DNA from 2 places in the Ornithinibacter aureus genome. Region 1 is predicted to be linked to the other one. Evidence: riboswitches for the same ligand, from Rfam matches in the RefSeq annotation. Region 1 holds a riboswitch; the other holds the start of a gene.

Evidence for each region. Region 1 has a riboswitch for S-adenosylmethionine ahead of C8E84_RS04990 (aminotransferase class V-fold PLP-dependent enzyme). Riboswitches for the same ligand answer to the same signal wherever they lie in the genome.
Region 2: another riboswitch for S-adenosylmethionine. It lies ahead of C8E84_RS04520 (bifunctional o-acetylhomoserine/o-acetylserine sulfhydrylase); the one in region 1 lies ahead of C8E84_RS04990 (aminotransferase class V-fold PLP-dependent enzyme).

The regions. Positions count from the first base shown of each region.
Region 1 covers NZ_VMSB01000001.1:1,042,068-1,049,040, reverse strand. Annotated here, with positions in the region: gene leuS (leucine--tRNA ligase) at 1-2,843, shown strand, start outside; SAM riboswitch class IV at 3,058-3,173, shown strand; gene C8E84_RS04990 (aminotransferase class V-fold PLP-dependent enzyme) at 3,217-4,692, shown strand; gene C8E84_RS04985 (ankyrin repeat domain-containing protein) at 4,963-5,265, opposite strand; gene C8E84_RS04980 (acyl-ACP desaturase) at 5,382-6,317, shown strand; gene C8E84_RS04975 (DegV family protein) at 6,382-6,973, shown strand, end outside.
Region 2 covers NZ_VMSB01000001.1:939,701-946,673, forward strand. Annotated here, with positions in the region: gene C8E84_RS04505 (DinB family protein) at 1-181, shown strand, start outside; gene C8E84_RS04510 (hypothetical protein) at 356-1,558, opposite strand; gene C8E84_RS04515 (hypothetical protein) at 1,555-1,842, opposite strand; gene C8E84_RS04520 (bifunctional o-acetylhomoserine/o-acetylserine sulfhydrylase) at 1,950-3,272, opposite strand; SAM riboswitch class IV at 3,289-3,403, opposite strand; gene mgrA (L-glyceraldehyde 3-phosphate reductase) at 3,488-4,555, shown strand; gene C8E84_RS04530 (nitroreductase family deazaflavin-dependent oxidoreductase) at 4,568-5,053, shown strand; gene C8E84_RS04535 (hypothetical protein) at 5,083-5,514, opposite strand; gene C8E84_RS04540 (hypothetical protein) at 5,507-5,869, opposite strand; gene C8E84_RS04545 (alpha/beta fold hydrolase) at 5,903-6,808, shown strand; gene rocD (ornithine--oxo-acid transaminase) at 6,812-6,973, opposite strand, start outside.

The DNA of each region.
Region 1 (6,973 bases):
ACCCGGCCGGCCCCTGGGCAGACCCCGAGGGCGTTGCCGCCCACTCCGGCGGGCACCTGCTCGTCCTCGACATGTTCCCCTACCCGAGCGGCGCCGGCCTGCACGTCGGCCACCCGCTGGGTTACATCGCCACCGACGTCTTCGCCCGGTACAACCGCATGCTCGGCAAGAACGTCCTGCACTGCCTCGGCTACGACGCGTTCGGGCTGCCGGCCGAGCAGTACGCCGTGCAGACCGGCCAGCACCCGCGCAAGACCACCGAGGACAACATCGTCATCATGGCGCGCCAGCTGCGCCGCCTGGGCCTGGGCCACGACGACCGCCGCGCCATCCAGACCATCGACCCCGACTACTACCGCTGGACACAGTGGATCTTCACCCAGATCTACGACGCCTGGTACGACGCGGATGCCGTGCGCCCCGACGGCGGGACGGGTCGCGCCCGCCCCATCGCCGAGCTGGAGCAGGAGTACCGCGACGGGACCCGCCCGCTGCCCGGCGGTGAGGACCGCGCGTGGGACACGTTGAGCGCGAGGGAGCGGGCCGGCATCCTCGACGCGTCGCGCCTGGCGTACACGAGCGAGGCGCCGGTGAACTGGTGCCCCGGTCTGGGCACGGTGCTCTCCAACGAGGAGGTCACCAACGACGGCCGCTCCGAGCGGGGCAACTTCCCGGTGTTCAAGCGCAACCTGCGCCAGTGGATGATGCGCATCACCGCGTACACAGATCGCCTCGCCGACGACCTCGACCGGGTCGAGTGGCCCGAGAAGGTCAAGATCATGCAGCGCAACTGGATCGGGCGCAGCCACGGCGCAAAGGTCACCTTCCCGATCGTGCGTACCTCCGGTGACCCATTGGTCGATTCAGGAATGCCGGATGCCGGGATCGAGGTCTTCACGACCCGTCCCGACACGCTGTTCGGCGCCACGTTCATGGTGCTGGCCCCCGAGCACCCGCTCGTCGACACGCTCGTCCCCGCAGGTGGCTGGCCCGAGGGAACCAAGCCCGCGTGGACCGGTGGCGCCGACACCCCGGCTCAGGCCGTCGCGGCCTACCGCCTCGCGGCCTCACGCAAGAACGACATCGAGCGCCAGTCCGAGGGCAAGGACAAGACCGGTGTCTTCACCGGTGGCTGGGCGACCAACCCGGTGACGGGCACCCGTATCCCGGTGTTCATCGCCGACTACGTGCTCATGGGCTACGGCACCGGCGCCATCATGGCCGTGCCCGCGCAGGACGAGCGCGACTGGGACTTCGCCACCGCGTTCGACCTGCCGATCATCCGCACCGTGCAGCCCTCGCAGGGGCACGACGAGAACACCGCCTTCACCGGCGACGGCCCGGCGATCAACAGCAGCAACGACGACATCGACCTCAACGGGCTCGGGGTGGCGCAGGCCAAGGAGCAGATCACCGCCTACCTGGCCGAGCGGGGCCTGGGCGAAGCGACCGTCACCTACAAGCTGCGCGACTGGCTGTTCAGCCGCCAGCGCTACTGGGGCGAGCCGTTCCCGATCGTCTTCGACGAGGACGGTGTCGCCCACGCGCTGCCCGACGAGATGCTGCCGGTCGAGCTTCCCGAGGTGCCCGACTACAGCCCGAAGACCTACGACGCCGAGGACGCCAGCAGCGAGCCCGAGCCGCCGCTGTCGCGCGTCCCGGACTGGGTGGAGGTCGACCTCGACCTCGGTGACGGCCGCGGCACCCGCCGCTTCCGCCGCGAGACCAACACCATGCCCAACTGGGCGGGGTCGTGCTGGTACTACCTGCGCTACCTCGACCCGGCGAACGAGAGCGCTCTCGTCGACCCCGAGAACGAGGCGTACTGGATGGGCCCGCGCCCCGAGCCGGTCACCGGCGCCCCCGCTGGCACCCGCGACCCGGGCGGTGTCGACCTGTACGTCGGTGGTGTCGAGCACGCCGTGCTGCACCTGCTCTACGCCCGGTTCTGGCACAAGGTGCTGCACGACCTGGGCCACCTCAGCAGCGACGAGCCGTTCCGCACGTACTTCAGCCAGGGCTACATCCAGGCCCCGGCGTTCACCGACAGCCGTGGCCAGTACGTCGAGGCCAAGGAGGTCACCGAAGGTGTCGACGCCGACGGTCACCCGGCCTTCACGTGGAACGGGGAGCCGGTCACCCGCGAGTTCGGCAAGATCGGCAAGTCGCTGAAGAACATGGTCAGCCCCGACGAGATGTACGCCTCGTTCGGTGCCGACACCTTCCGCCTCTACGAGATGGGTCTGGGCCCGCTCGAGCAGAGCAAGCCCTGGGACACCCGGGCTGTGGTCGGCAGCCAGCGCTTCCTCCAGCGGCTGTGGCGCAACGTCGTCGACGAGGAGAGCGGCGAGGTCGTCGTCGTCGACACCCCCATCGACGATGCGACGAACCGGGTGCTGCACCGCACCATCGACGCCGTGCGCGCCGACTACGCGGGGCTGGGCTTCAACACGGCCATCGCCCGGCTCATCGAACTCAACAACGCCCTGACCAAGCTGCCCGGGGGAGTGCCTCGCGAGGCCGCCGAGCAGATCGTCCTCATGGTCGCGCCCCTCGCGCCGCACATCGCCGAGGAGCTGTGGGCCCGACTCGGACACACCGAGTCGCTGGTCCACGAGGCGTTCCCGGTGGCCGACCCGGCCCTGCTCGTCGAGGACACCGTCACCTGCGTCGTGCAGGTGCGCGGCAAGGTTCGCGACCGCATCGAGGTGCCGGCCGACATCAGCGAGGACGCCCTGCGAGAGCTGGCGCTGGCGAGCGAGAGGGTCCAGGCGGCGGCGCCGGACGGCATCCGCACGGTGATCGTGCGGGCGCCCAAGCTCGTCAACGTCGTTCCGGCCTGACGCGCCCCCACCCCGGAGGTTTATCGGGTGACCCGATAATCCCGATCCTCACCCGACAAGGCTTCCCGGGTGAAGTAGGGCGTTGCCGGGGGAAGTTGCGCCTCGGCTCTGCTCAGCTGCGAAACGTGCGGCGGATGCCCTGCCCGGCTGCACATCTCGCGACGTGGACCCGGGATGCCGTGGCGCGGCATCCGCTTCTACGCTTGCCCACGTAGGTCATGAGTGCCAGCGACAAGCCCCGGCTCGTTGGTCAGCAACCCTCCTTCCGCGGTGGGGTGCTCCGGGTGACGACCTGGTCGACGTCGAAACCGGCGCCGGCAAGCGCGGATCACGGGGTCACCCGAGGTCCACAGTCCCGACGGAGACCTCCATCGTGTCGATCGCCCCGAGCACCCAGTCCCACTCCATCCACCGCCGCCCCAGGCTGCGGGCCGTCCCCGACGTCGACCTGCTCGCCCCTCGCACCGGGTCGGATGCCGTCGCGCGCCTCGCGCACCCGTCGCACCCGTCGCACCGGGGCGCCGCCGGCCTCGACCACGCAGGCCTGCCCCCGGTGGTGCGCGCCGGCCTGGTGCCCACCCTGTCCGGAGACTGGGTCGACTACGCGAACCTGGACCACGCGGCATCCACGCCTGCGTTCGAGCGGGTCGCTCAGGCCGTGGAGTCGGCCACCCGCACGTACTCCAGCGTCCACCGCGGCACGGGGTGGCTCTCGCGGGTGACCAGCGCCCACTACGAGGCGGCTCGCGACGAGGTGGCCCGCTTCGTCGGTGCGCGTGAGGACGACGTCGTCGTGTTCACCCGTGGCACCACCGACTCGGTGAACCTGCTGGCCCGGGCCCTGCCGCGCAACACCACCGTCATCGTGTTCAACTCCGAGCACCACGCGACGCTGCTGCCGTGGCCGAAGCGAGGAACGGTGCGCCTGCCCGTGCCCGGCAGCGCCCGCGACGCCGAGGTGCTGCTCGAGAGCGCCCTTCGTGACCTGCCGGCCGGCACGGCTCGGCGACCGCGTCAGGCCCTCGTCGTGCTGACGGCGGCGAGCAACGTCACCGGCGAGTTCTGGCCGGTGGAGTCACTGACGGCCATCGCCCGTCGCCACGGCGCGCGCGTGCTGCTGGACGCCGCGCAGTCGGCCGCCCACCGGCCGATCGACCTCGCGGCGCTCGACGTCGACTGGGTCGCCTTCTCGGGGCACAAGCTGCACGCCCCGTTCGGCACCGGGGTGCTTGCCGGGCGCAGCGACTGGCTGGATGCCGCGGCGCCCTACCTCGCGGGTGGCGGCGCGACCGCGCAGGTCACGGCCGAGGCGACGCGCTGGGCGACGGGTGCTGCCCGCCACGAGGCCGGCAGCCCGAACGTGCTCGGCGCCGTGGCGCTCGCGGCTGCGTGCGCGACGATCCGCGAGCACCGGGCCGCGATCGACGCCCACGAGGCTGCACTCACGACGGCCCTGCGCGCCGGCCTGCGGGCCATCGACGGGGTGCAGACCTACTCACTGTTCGGTGAGGACACCGTCCGCGGGCCGGTCGTGACGTTCACCGTCGACGGGCTCGACAGCCAGCTCGTGGCGGCGGCGCTGTCGGCAGAGCACGGCATCGGGGTGCGGGCCGGCAAGTTCTGCGCGCACATCCTCGTCGACACCCTGCTCGAGGAGGGGTCGGACGAGCACGACAGCGCGGTTCGTGTCAGTGCCGGCCTGGCGAGCACCCCCGAGCACGTGGCCCGGCTGGTGGCGGCCGTGACGGCGCTGGCGGCTGACGGACCGGGCGCCGAGTACGAGCTGACGCAGCAGGGCTGGGCGCCGGTCGATGACACCCGCGAGCTGGACGCGCCGCTGCCCTGGTGAGCGATCGGCGCTTCGGCGGCCGACGACTTGGTGCTCCGGTGGCCCATCGCGGGGCTGGTGACCCGACCCTGCTCGAGGCTGAGAGAGGGGCATAGGGGTGCTGTCAGGAGACCTTTCGCCGCGCAAGGACTTCCTTGTCGGGCGCAAGGACTCCTGACAGCACTGGTACCCGGGCTCACAGGTTCGAGCTGGAGCGGCGCCATGTCACCCCGCGTCGGAACAGTTCTCGCCCCCACGCGGCGCAGGTTTCGCCCCACGTCGGCACAGACCTCAGGTGTCGGTGGCGCCCATCGCGACGAGACGCTCCACGACGCTGGTCAGCCCTCGGGCCCGAGCAGCCTGCAGCGGGGTCTGACCCTCGAGCACGGAGATCAGGGTCGGGTCGGCGCCGTGGTCGAGCAGCAGGTGGGCCATCCGTTCGTGCCCGAGGTCGATGACGGCGACGAGCACGGTCGACTGGTACTCGGCGTGCGAGAAGTTCACGTCGACGCCGCGGGCCAGGTGGTGCAGCACGAGGTCCTCGTCGCCGGCGCACGCGGCGCCGAACATGTCCTTCCAGTCGCCAGCAGCCATGCGGCAGAGGTTATCCGGGAAACGCCGCGCCACTGGGGTGGTCTGCGCGTCCGTGACGGTGCAGAGTGAGACTCCACGGAGGTGACGCCGGTCACAGCCGCTCCCGAGGAGGACCCATGGCCGATCTCGACACCGGACGACTGCTCGCAGCCCTCGAGCCCGTGGCGGAGGAGAACCTCAACCGCCACCTCGCCACCGCCCAGGAGTGGATGCCGCACGAGTACGTCCCCTGGTCCCTCGGCCGCGACTTCAAGGAGCTCGGCGGTGAGCCGTGGTCGGTGGAGCAGTCCCAGCTGTCGCCGATCGCCCGCACGGCGCTCGAGGTCAACCTGCTCACCGAGGACAACCTTCCGAGCTACCACCGCGAGATCGAGCGCGCGTTCGGCCGCGACAGCGCGTGGGGGGCCTGGGTGAACCGCTGGACCGCCGAGGAGGGCCGCCACGCGTTCTGCATCCGCGACTACCTGCTCGTCACGCGTGGGGTCGACCCCGACGAGCTCGAGCGGGCCCGCATGGACACCATGGAGACCGGTTACGACTCCGGTGACAAGCCGCTGCTCAACGTCTGCGCCTACGTCTCCTTCCAGGAACTGGCCACCCGGGTCTCGCACCGCAACACCGGCAAGTTCACCGACGAGCCGATCGCGGAGAAGCTGCTGATCAGGGTCGCCAAGGACGAGAACCTGCACATGATCTTCTACCGCAACATCATCCAGGCGGCGCTCGAGCTGACGCCCAACCAGACGATGCGGGCGATCACCGACGAGGTCGTGAACTTCCAGATGCCGGGCGCGATCATCCCCGGCTTCGGGCGCAAGGCCGTGCAGATGGCGATGGCCGGCATCTACGACCTGCGCATCCACCACGACGACATCGTCCAGCCGCTGCTGCGCCAGTGGGGCATCTGGGAGCTCGAGGGCCTCGACGCCGACGGTGAGGCTGCCCGCGACCAGCTCGCCGCGGCCGTCGCCGCCCTCGACGCTGAGGCCACCCGCTTCGTGGAGAAGCGCGAGGAGCGGGCGGCCAAGATCGCGGCACGCAAGAACGCGTGACCTGCCCACCGGCATCCGGCCGCTGCGACCTGTCGGGGCGGCGACCGACGACTACCCTGCTCGGGTGAGCACCGCCCTCGTCACCGACTCCACGGCCTACCTGCCGTCCGCGCTGCTCGACGGTCTGGACATCCGGGTCGTGCCGCTGCACGTCGTCGTCGGCGGGCGCACCCACTCCGAGGGCGTCGACATCGACCCCGCGGCCGTGGCGGCCGCCCTGCGAGCGTTCACCCCGGTCACGACGTCACGGCCCACCCCGGCGGCGTTCATCGACGCCTACGAGGCGGCGGCGGCCGCCGGCGCCGACTCGGTGGTCTCGGTGCACCTGTCCGAGGCGATGTCGAGCACCATCGGCAGCGCCCACCTCGCCGCGAGCGAGTCGCCGATCCCGGTGACGGTCATCGACTCGCGAGCACTCGGGATGGTGATGGGATTCGCGGTGCTCGCGGGGGCGCGGCTGGCCGCTGGCGGGGCATCGGCCGGGGAGGTCGCGGATGCCGTTCGCGCCACGTGCGCAGGAGCGAGCGTCATGTTCTACGTCGACACCCTGGAATACCTGCGCCGCGGTGGGCGGATCGGCAAGGCCGGGGCGATGCTCGGTTCGGCCCTGGCGATCAAGCCGATCCTCGGGCTGCGCGACGGGCAGATCGTGCCGC
Region 2 (6,973 bases), 100 kb from region 1:
GGTGACCGCCTTCCTCGACGACGTCACCGAGGACACCTTGGCCGAGCAGCGCAACGACCCGTGGGGAGACGAGGACTGGCACCCGAGCGTCGGCGACTGCGTCCGGGTCATCCTCGAGGAGGAGTGGGCACACCTGCGCTACATCCGGCGCGACCTGGCCCTGCTCACCCAGCAGTCCTGACGCCCGCAGCGGTGGATGCTGGACGCTCAGCGCGCGCCCTGTGATGACGCGCCCTGTGATGACGCACCCTGTGATGACTCACCCTGTGATGACGCGCTCTGTCATGACGTGACCGGCGACGGGCCGACCGGTGACACGGCGGCGGGGCCCTTCGCACTACTGCGCGGGCCGCGGCTACGTCGCCGACCGAGCTCGGTGCGGCTCCTCGTGGGGCACCACCTTGGGGAGCACCTTCGGTGCGACCTTCACCCCCACGTCGAGGGCTGTGCCGGCGGCATACATCTTCTGGGCTGCCGGACCGTTGGCGCTGGCCCGCCGCCACCCGTCGAGGAACACCTGATCGGCCTTAACCTGCGCTGCGGTGCGCACCCGGGCCACCGCCTGCTCCCGCGACACCTTCCACACCGGGGTGGTGCGCACCGGGCGGGGCGTGACCTCGAGGAACCTGGTCGGGGTGGCACGATCATCGGCCTCGACCCGGAACCGTGCCCTGATGGCGTCGCGCCTGGCCCTCGCCTGCTGCGTCACCCCGAGGGCGAGCCGCTGCTGCGTGGTGAGCCGGCGCGTGCTGCTGAAGAACGAGCCGGATGCCGACTTCGTGGCCCCCGCGGTGCCGGCGATCTTGAGTGCCCCGGCCACATTGGACGCACCGGCCATCGCGACCGTGGTCCCGAGGTCGGACCACGACCCCTCCCCGTACCCCACGAGCAACGTGGTGTCGGCAGCCAGGTTCAGGACGTCACCGGCAGCGGCGACCGGACGCAGGCAGGGCGCCACTGTCGCAACGGTGCCCACCGCCGCCAGGTTGCGACCGACCGTCTGGCCACCCGCCACCAGCCGGTAGAGCGCCGAGTCGGTCACGGCATCCTGCGTCAGCGCTCGCACCGCGGCCGAGCACCGAGCATCCACCGCACGGAACCGCTCCATGGCGGCCGCATGCCGGGCCCGGGCGCTGTCCCTGATGCGCACCTGGTCACGCTGGAGGGCGCGCACCGCAACGACGTCCGGCGAGACCTCGTCGGACCCGGCACTGATCAGGGCGTATGCACGGTCCTCCAGCACCGCGTACGTGTCCTGAGCCTCGGAGTCGTCACGGATCGCCCCCTCGACGACCCGTTGCGCCTCCTCCATGGCATCGGCGAGCTCGCGCAGCGGCACCGCAGCGCCGCCGAGTCGCCGCGCCACGGCATCCAACAGGGGCGGCGCCTCGTCGAGCCTGGCCCCGAACGCCTCCCCCGATGAACTCACCCACGTCGCGCCACGCTTCAACCCTGCGAGCACCGTCGTCACATCCCCGACACGACGTGACGACGCGGTCAGCCGGTCGGCGAGCTCACGCACGCCGCTCGGGCTGCCCGACAACGGCTCCAGGATCATGGCTGGGCACCGCCGAACAGTCGCCTGACCCCGGCCTCGGTGTCGACGTACACGGTGCCCGCGCTCACCGCAGCCTCCCCGAGCGAGCCGAGGGCCCTACCGAGCGCGATCCGCTGCCGGCGCCACCCCCCGAGCAGCTCCTCCACGGCAGGGCCGCTCTCCCCCGGCCCTAGCACCATGCGCTCGATCGAAGGGTCCTGCATCAACAGGAAGTCGGCGCCCACCTCGGTGAGCGACACCCCCAGCTCGGCGACCTGCGCCCCGTCCACCCGGATGATCGTCATGGCCACCACGGTAGGTGGCCATGACGATCAGCCCGGAAAGTTATCCACAGGCACTGAACCTGCCTGCACCACAACGTCTTTCGACACCCTGATGCAGAGTAGAGCCGCTACTGCGTCGCGGCGGCGGCGAACCCGGCATCCAGGTCGGCCAGGATGTCCTGGATCGACTCGAGGCCGACCGCGAGGCGCACCAACCCGGGCGTCACGCCTGCGGCGAGACGGTCCTCGTCGCCACCCTGGCTGTGCGTCGTGGATGCCGGGTGGATCGCGAGCGAGCGCACGTCACCGATGTTGGCGACGTGGCTGTGCAGCGTCAGCCCCTCGACGAAGCGCTGCCCCGCCTCGAGGCCACCGGCGATCTCGAACGCGAGCACCGCACCGGCACCCTTGGGTGCGTACTTGTCGGCCAGCGCCTTGCTCGGGCTGCCGTCGAGCGAGGCCCAGCGCACCGACTCCACCTGCGGGTGCGCGGCCAGGTGGGCCGCCACGGCGCGGGCGTTCTCGATGTGTCGCTCGACGCGCAGGCTGAGCGTCTCGATGCCCTGGGAGATGAGGAAGGCGTTGAACGGCGAGATCGCCGACCCGAGGTCGCGCAGCAGCTGCACGCGGGCCTTGAGGATGTACGCGAGGTTGGCGCCGAGCGCGCCACCGACGCCGAGGTCACGAGCGAACACCAGCCCGTGGTAGCTCTCGTCGGGGGTGTTGTAGTTGGGGAAGCGCTCCGGGTCCCGGGCGAAGTCGAACGTTCCGCCGTCGACGATGACGCCGGCGATCGACGTGCCGTGCCCGCCGAGGTACTTCGTCGCCGAGTGGATGACGACGTCGGCGCCCCACTCCAGCGGACGGATCAGGTAGGGCGTCGCGATGGTGTTGTCGACGACGAGCGGCACACCGGCCTCGTGGGCGACCCCGGCCACCCCGGCGATGTCGAGCACCTCGGCCTTGGGGTTGGCGATCGTCTCGGCGAAGAAGGCCTTGGTGTTGGGGCGCACGGCGTCGCGCCAGGCCTGCAGGTCGGCCTGGTCCTCGACGAAGGTCACGTCGATGCCGAGCTTGGTGAAGGTGAACTTGAGCAGGTTCACCGTGCCGCCGTACAGGGCCGAGCTGGCGACGATGTGGTCACCGGCCTCGGCGATGTTGAGCAGGCCGAGCGTCGTCGCGGCCTGCCCCGACGAGACGAGGAGCGCCCCGACGCCACCCTCGAGCGCCGCGATCCGCTGCTCCACGGCATCCTGCGTCGGGTTCATGATTCGGGTGTAGATGTTCCCGAACTCCTTGAGCGCGAACAGGTTCGCCGCGTGCGTGGTGTCGTTGAAGACATAGGACGTCGTCTGGTAGATCGGCAGGGCCCGGGCACCGGTGGTGGGGTCGGGCACCTGGCCGGCGTGGATCTGCGTGGTCTCGAAACCCCACTGGGACGGGTCGGTCATGGCATTGCCTCTTTCGAACGAGCGCTTGCGTGCCGGCGGGCGCCGGTCGCCAGGTCTTCACCCGGGGCACCCCACCGCGGGTGGAGGGTTGCCGGCCAGCGAGCCGGGGCTTGTCGCTGGCACTCATGACCTGCCGGGACTATACGACGGCATCCGGATGCCGGTCACGCGGCCCCCGCGCCCATCTCACCTCGCGAACGCGACAGGATGGCTCCATGACCCTTCACGCAGACGAGTACCAGGCCGCTCCCGGACGTTACGAGGCGGGGATGCCGTATCGCCGCGTCGGCCGTTCGGGGCTGGACCTCCCGGCGATCTCGCTCGGGCTGTGGCACAACTTCGGCGACGACGTGCCGCTGGAGCGCCAGCAGGCCACGCTGCGACGGGCCTTCGACCGGGGCGTCACGCACTTTGACCTCGCGAACAACTACGGCCCGCCGTACGGCAGCGCCGAGCGCAACTTCGGGTCGATCCTCGCCCGCGACTTCTCCCGCTACCGCGACGAGCTGGTCATCAGCTCCAAGGCGGGCTACGACATGTGGCCCGGCCCCTACGGCCAGGGCGGTGGCTCGCGCAAGTACGTCATCGCCTCGTGCGAGCAGTCGCTGAGGCGCATGGGCCTGGACTACGTCGACATCTTCTACAGCCACCGCTTCGACGAGACGACTCCCCTCGAGGAGACGATGGGTGCGCTGGATTCGCTCGTGCGCTCTGGCAAGGCGCTGTACGTCGGCATCTCGTCGTACTCGGGCGAGCGCACCCGCGAGGCCGCGGCGATCCTGCGGGAGATGGGCACCCCGCTGCTCATCCACCAGCCGTCGTACTCGATGCTCAACCGCTGGATCGAGCGGGCCCCCGGCTCTGCCGGGGCGGACCTGCTCGACGCGGCCGACGAGGTCGGGGCCGGGGTCATCGCGTTCTCCCCGCTCGCGCAGGGGATGCTGACGGACAAGTACCTGGGCGGCATCCCCGAGGGCTCTCGCGCGGCTGCGGGCAAGTCGCTGGACCCGGAACTGCTCACCGAGGAGTCGCTGCGCCACGTGCGGGCGCTGAACGAGATGGCGCAGACGCGGGGGCAGTCGCTCGCCCAGATGGCGCTGGCGTGGGCACTGCGCGACCCCCGGGTCACCTCCGTGCTCATCGGTGCGTCGTCGGTCGAGCAGCTCGACGACAGCCTGGATGCCGTGGGCAACCTGGACTTCTCCGCCGACGAACTCGCGCAGATCGACCAGCACGCGGTCGAGGCCGGCATCAACCTGTGGAAGACCTCGAGCGACAAGTGAGTTGAGCAGACCATGACCAACGACACCGAGGCGACCAACACCGTGACCACCGGCACCGAAAGCACCGACACCTACATCCCCAGCCCGTCGGACTGGGTCCGCCAGCAGGTGGAGACCATCGAGGCCACCGGGGACACCCGCTCGGTCGACATCATGGGCCTGCCCGTCGTCCTGCTGACGATGCGTGGCAAGAAGACCGGCGCGCTGCGCAAGGTGCCCCTCATGCGGGTGGAGCACGACGGGGTGTACGCCGCGGTGGCCAGCAAGGGCGGCGCCCCCGACCACCCGCAGTGGTACTCGAACCTGCTGGCCAACCCGACCCTGACGCTCATGGACGGCACCGCCTCGTGGGATGCCGTCGCGCGCGAGATCACCGGTGAGGAGCGGGAGCAGTGGTGGGCACGCTGCGTGGCGGCCTTCCCGAACTACGCGGAGTACCAGGCCAACACCGACCGGACCATCCCGGTGCTCCTGCTGGAGCCGGTGCCAGTGGGCTGAGGCCCGGGCAGGACCAGCCGGGCTGAGGCTCAGGCAGGGCCAGCGCTGTCGACCCGGCGGAACCACCACAGGCCGAGCACGGGCAGCACGAGCGGGACGAAGCCGTAGCCCTGGCCGAAGTGCGACCACACGGTCTTGTCCGGGAAGGCGTCGGGCACGAGGAACGACGCCGTCCCGACGACGAGCACGCCGACGAGCTCGATCGCGCACGCGATGACTCCGACGCGCACCCACCGTCCGCCCCGGGCGAGGCACCAGGTCGCGAGCACGTAGACGGCGGCCGCGAGCGCGGAGAGCGTGTAGGCGAGCGGCGCCGCCCCGAAGTCGGTCGTGATCTGAAGGATCGAGCGCCCGGTGGCGGCGAGGGCGAGCACGCCGTAGACGGTGACGAGGATGACGCCGGGCCCACCGAGGGCCCGGCGGTCGGCGGCTCGATCAGCGGCGGAGCGCGCCTCAGGCACTGAGGTTCCAGATCTGCTGGAGGCGGGCCGTCATCACGGCGACGGCGAACGCGCCAACGGCCAGGGACCCCATGGCCCAGACCGTCTTCTCCTTGATCGTCAGCAACACGGTGCTGATCGGGATGACGGGCAGCGACACCAGGTAGGCCACGAACGTCGCACGGTCCGTGGAGTCCTCGACCTCCCCGAGCCCGACGAGCCCGAGCACGAGCTGGACGATCAGGCCGATCTCCAGCAGGGCCGCGAGCAACAGCACCCGGTCGTCGATGAGCCGGTCCCGGACGGCGTAGAAGCCCGAGACGACGAGCAGCACGGCCGCCAGGCCCACGACGGCATACGTCAGCGGCGCGATCACGTGTGTCAGCCTACCCGCGGGTATGGTCCCCACATGACCAGTGCACAGCTCGGCGACGTGACCATCGAGTTCGAGATCGACGGCCCCGACGACGGCATCCCGATGCTCCTCGTGATGGGGCTGGGCGCCCAGCTCGTCGCGTGGCCGACCCCGATCATCGACGGCCTCGTCGAGAACGGCTTCCGGGTCATCCGGATGGACAACCGCGACATCGGCCTGTCAACGAAGACCCAAGGTCCGGCACCGACGCGGGCAGACCTGCTCAAGGCCTTCGCCCACCGCCGCTACGCCCAGTCCGACTACCTCCTGGCCGACATGGCCGGCGACGCGGTCGCGCTGCTCGACCACCTCGACATCGAGGCCGCCCACGTGGTCGGTGTGTCCATGGGCGGGATGATCGCCCAGCAGCTGACCATCGACCACCCGACGCGCGTGCTCAGCCTGTGCTCGATCATGTCGAACACGGGCTCGCGCCTGCACGGGACGGTGGCCCCCAAGCTGCTGCCGACCATGGCGATGACCATGACCACGCCGCGCCCGACCGACCCGGACGAGGCCGAGCGCCGCGGCGTCGAGAGCTTCCGCCTCATCGCCGGGCCGCACTACGACGCCGACGAGATGGCCGTCATGGTCCGCCGGGCCATCGACCGGGACATCAACCCGCTCGGCACCGCTCGCCAGCTGCTCGCGATCCAGGCCAGCCCCGACCGCACCCCCGGGCTGCGCACGATCACCGTGCCGACCGTGGTCATCCACGGCCTGCTCGACCAGCTCGTCCTGCCGAGCGGTGGTATCGCGACCGCCCGGGCCATCCCGGGCTCACGCCTGGTGATGTTCCCCGACATGGCCCACGACCTGCCGGGTCCGCGCCGCGCCGAGATCGTCGAGGAGATCGTCCGCAACGCCGCGCGGGCCAAGGTCTGCGTCAGCCAGGACTGAGGACTACGGACGCTCGAGGGCGTCCGCGACGGCATCCACGAGCATGCCGACCTCGTCAGCCGTGATGACCAGCGGCGGGGCGATGCGGATGGTGGACCCGTGGGTGTCCTTGGCGAGCACCCCGCGCCGCATGAGGCGCTCGGAGACCTCGCGGCCACTCGGACC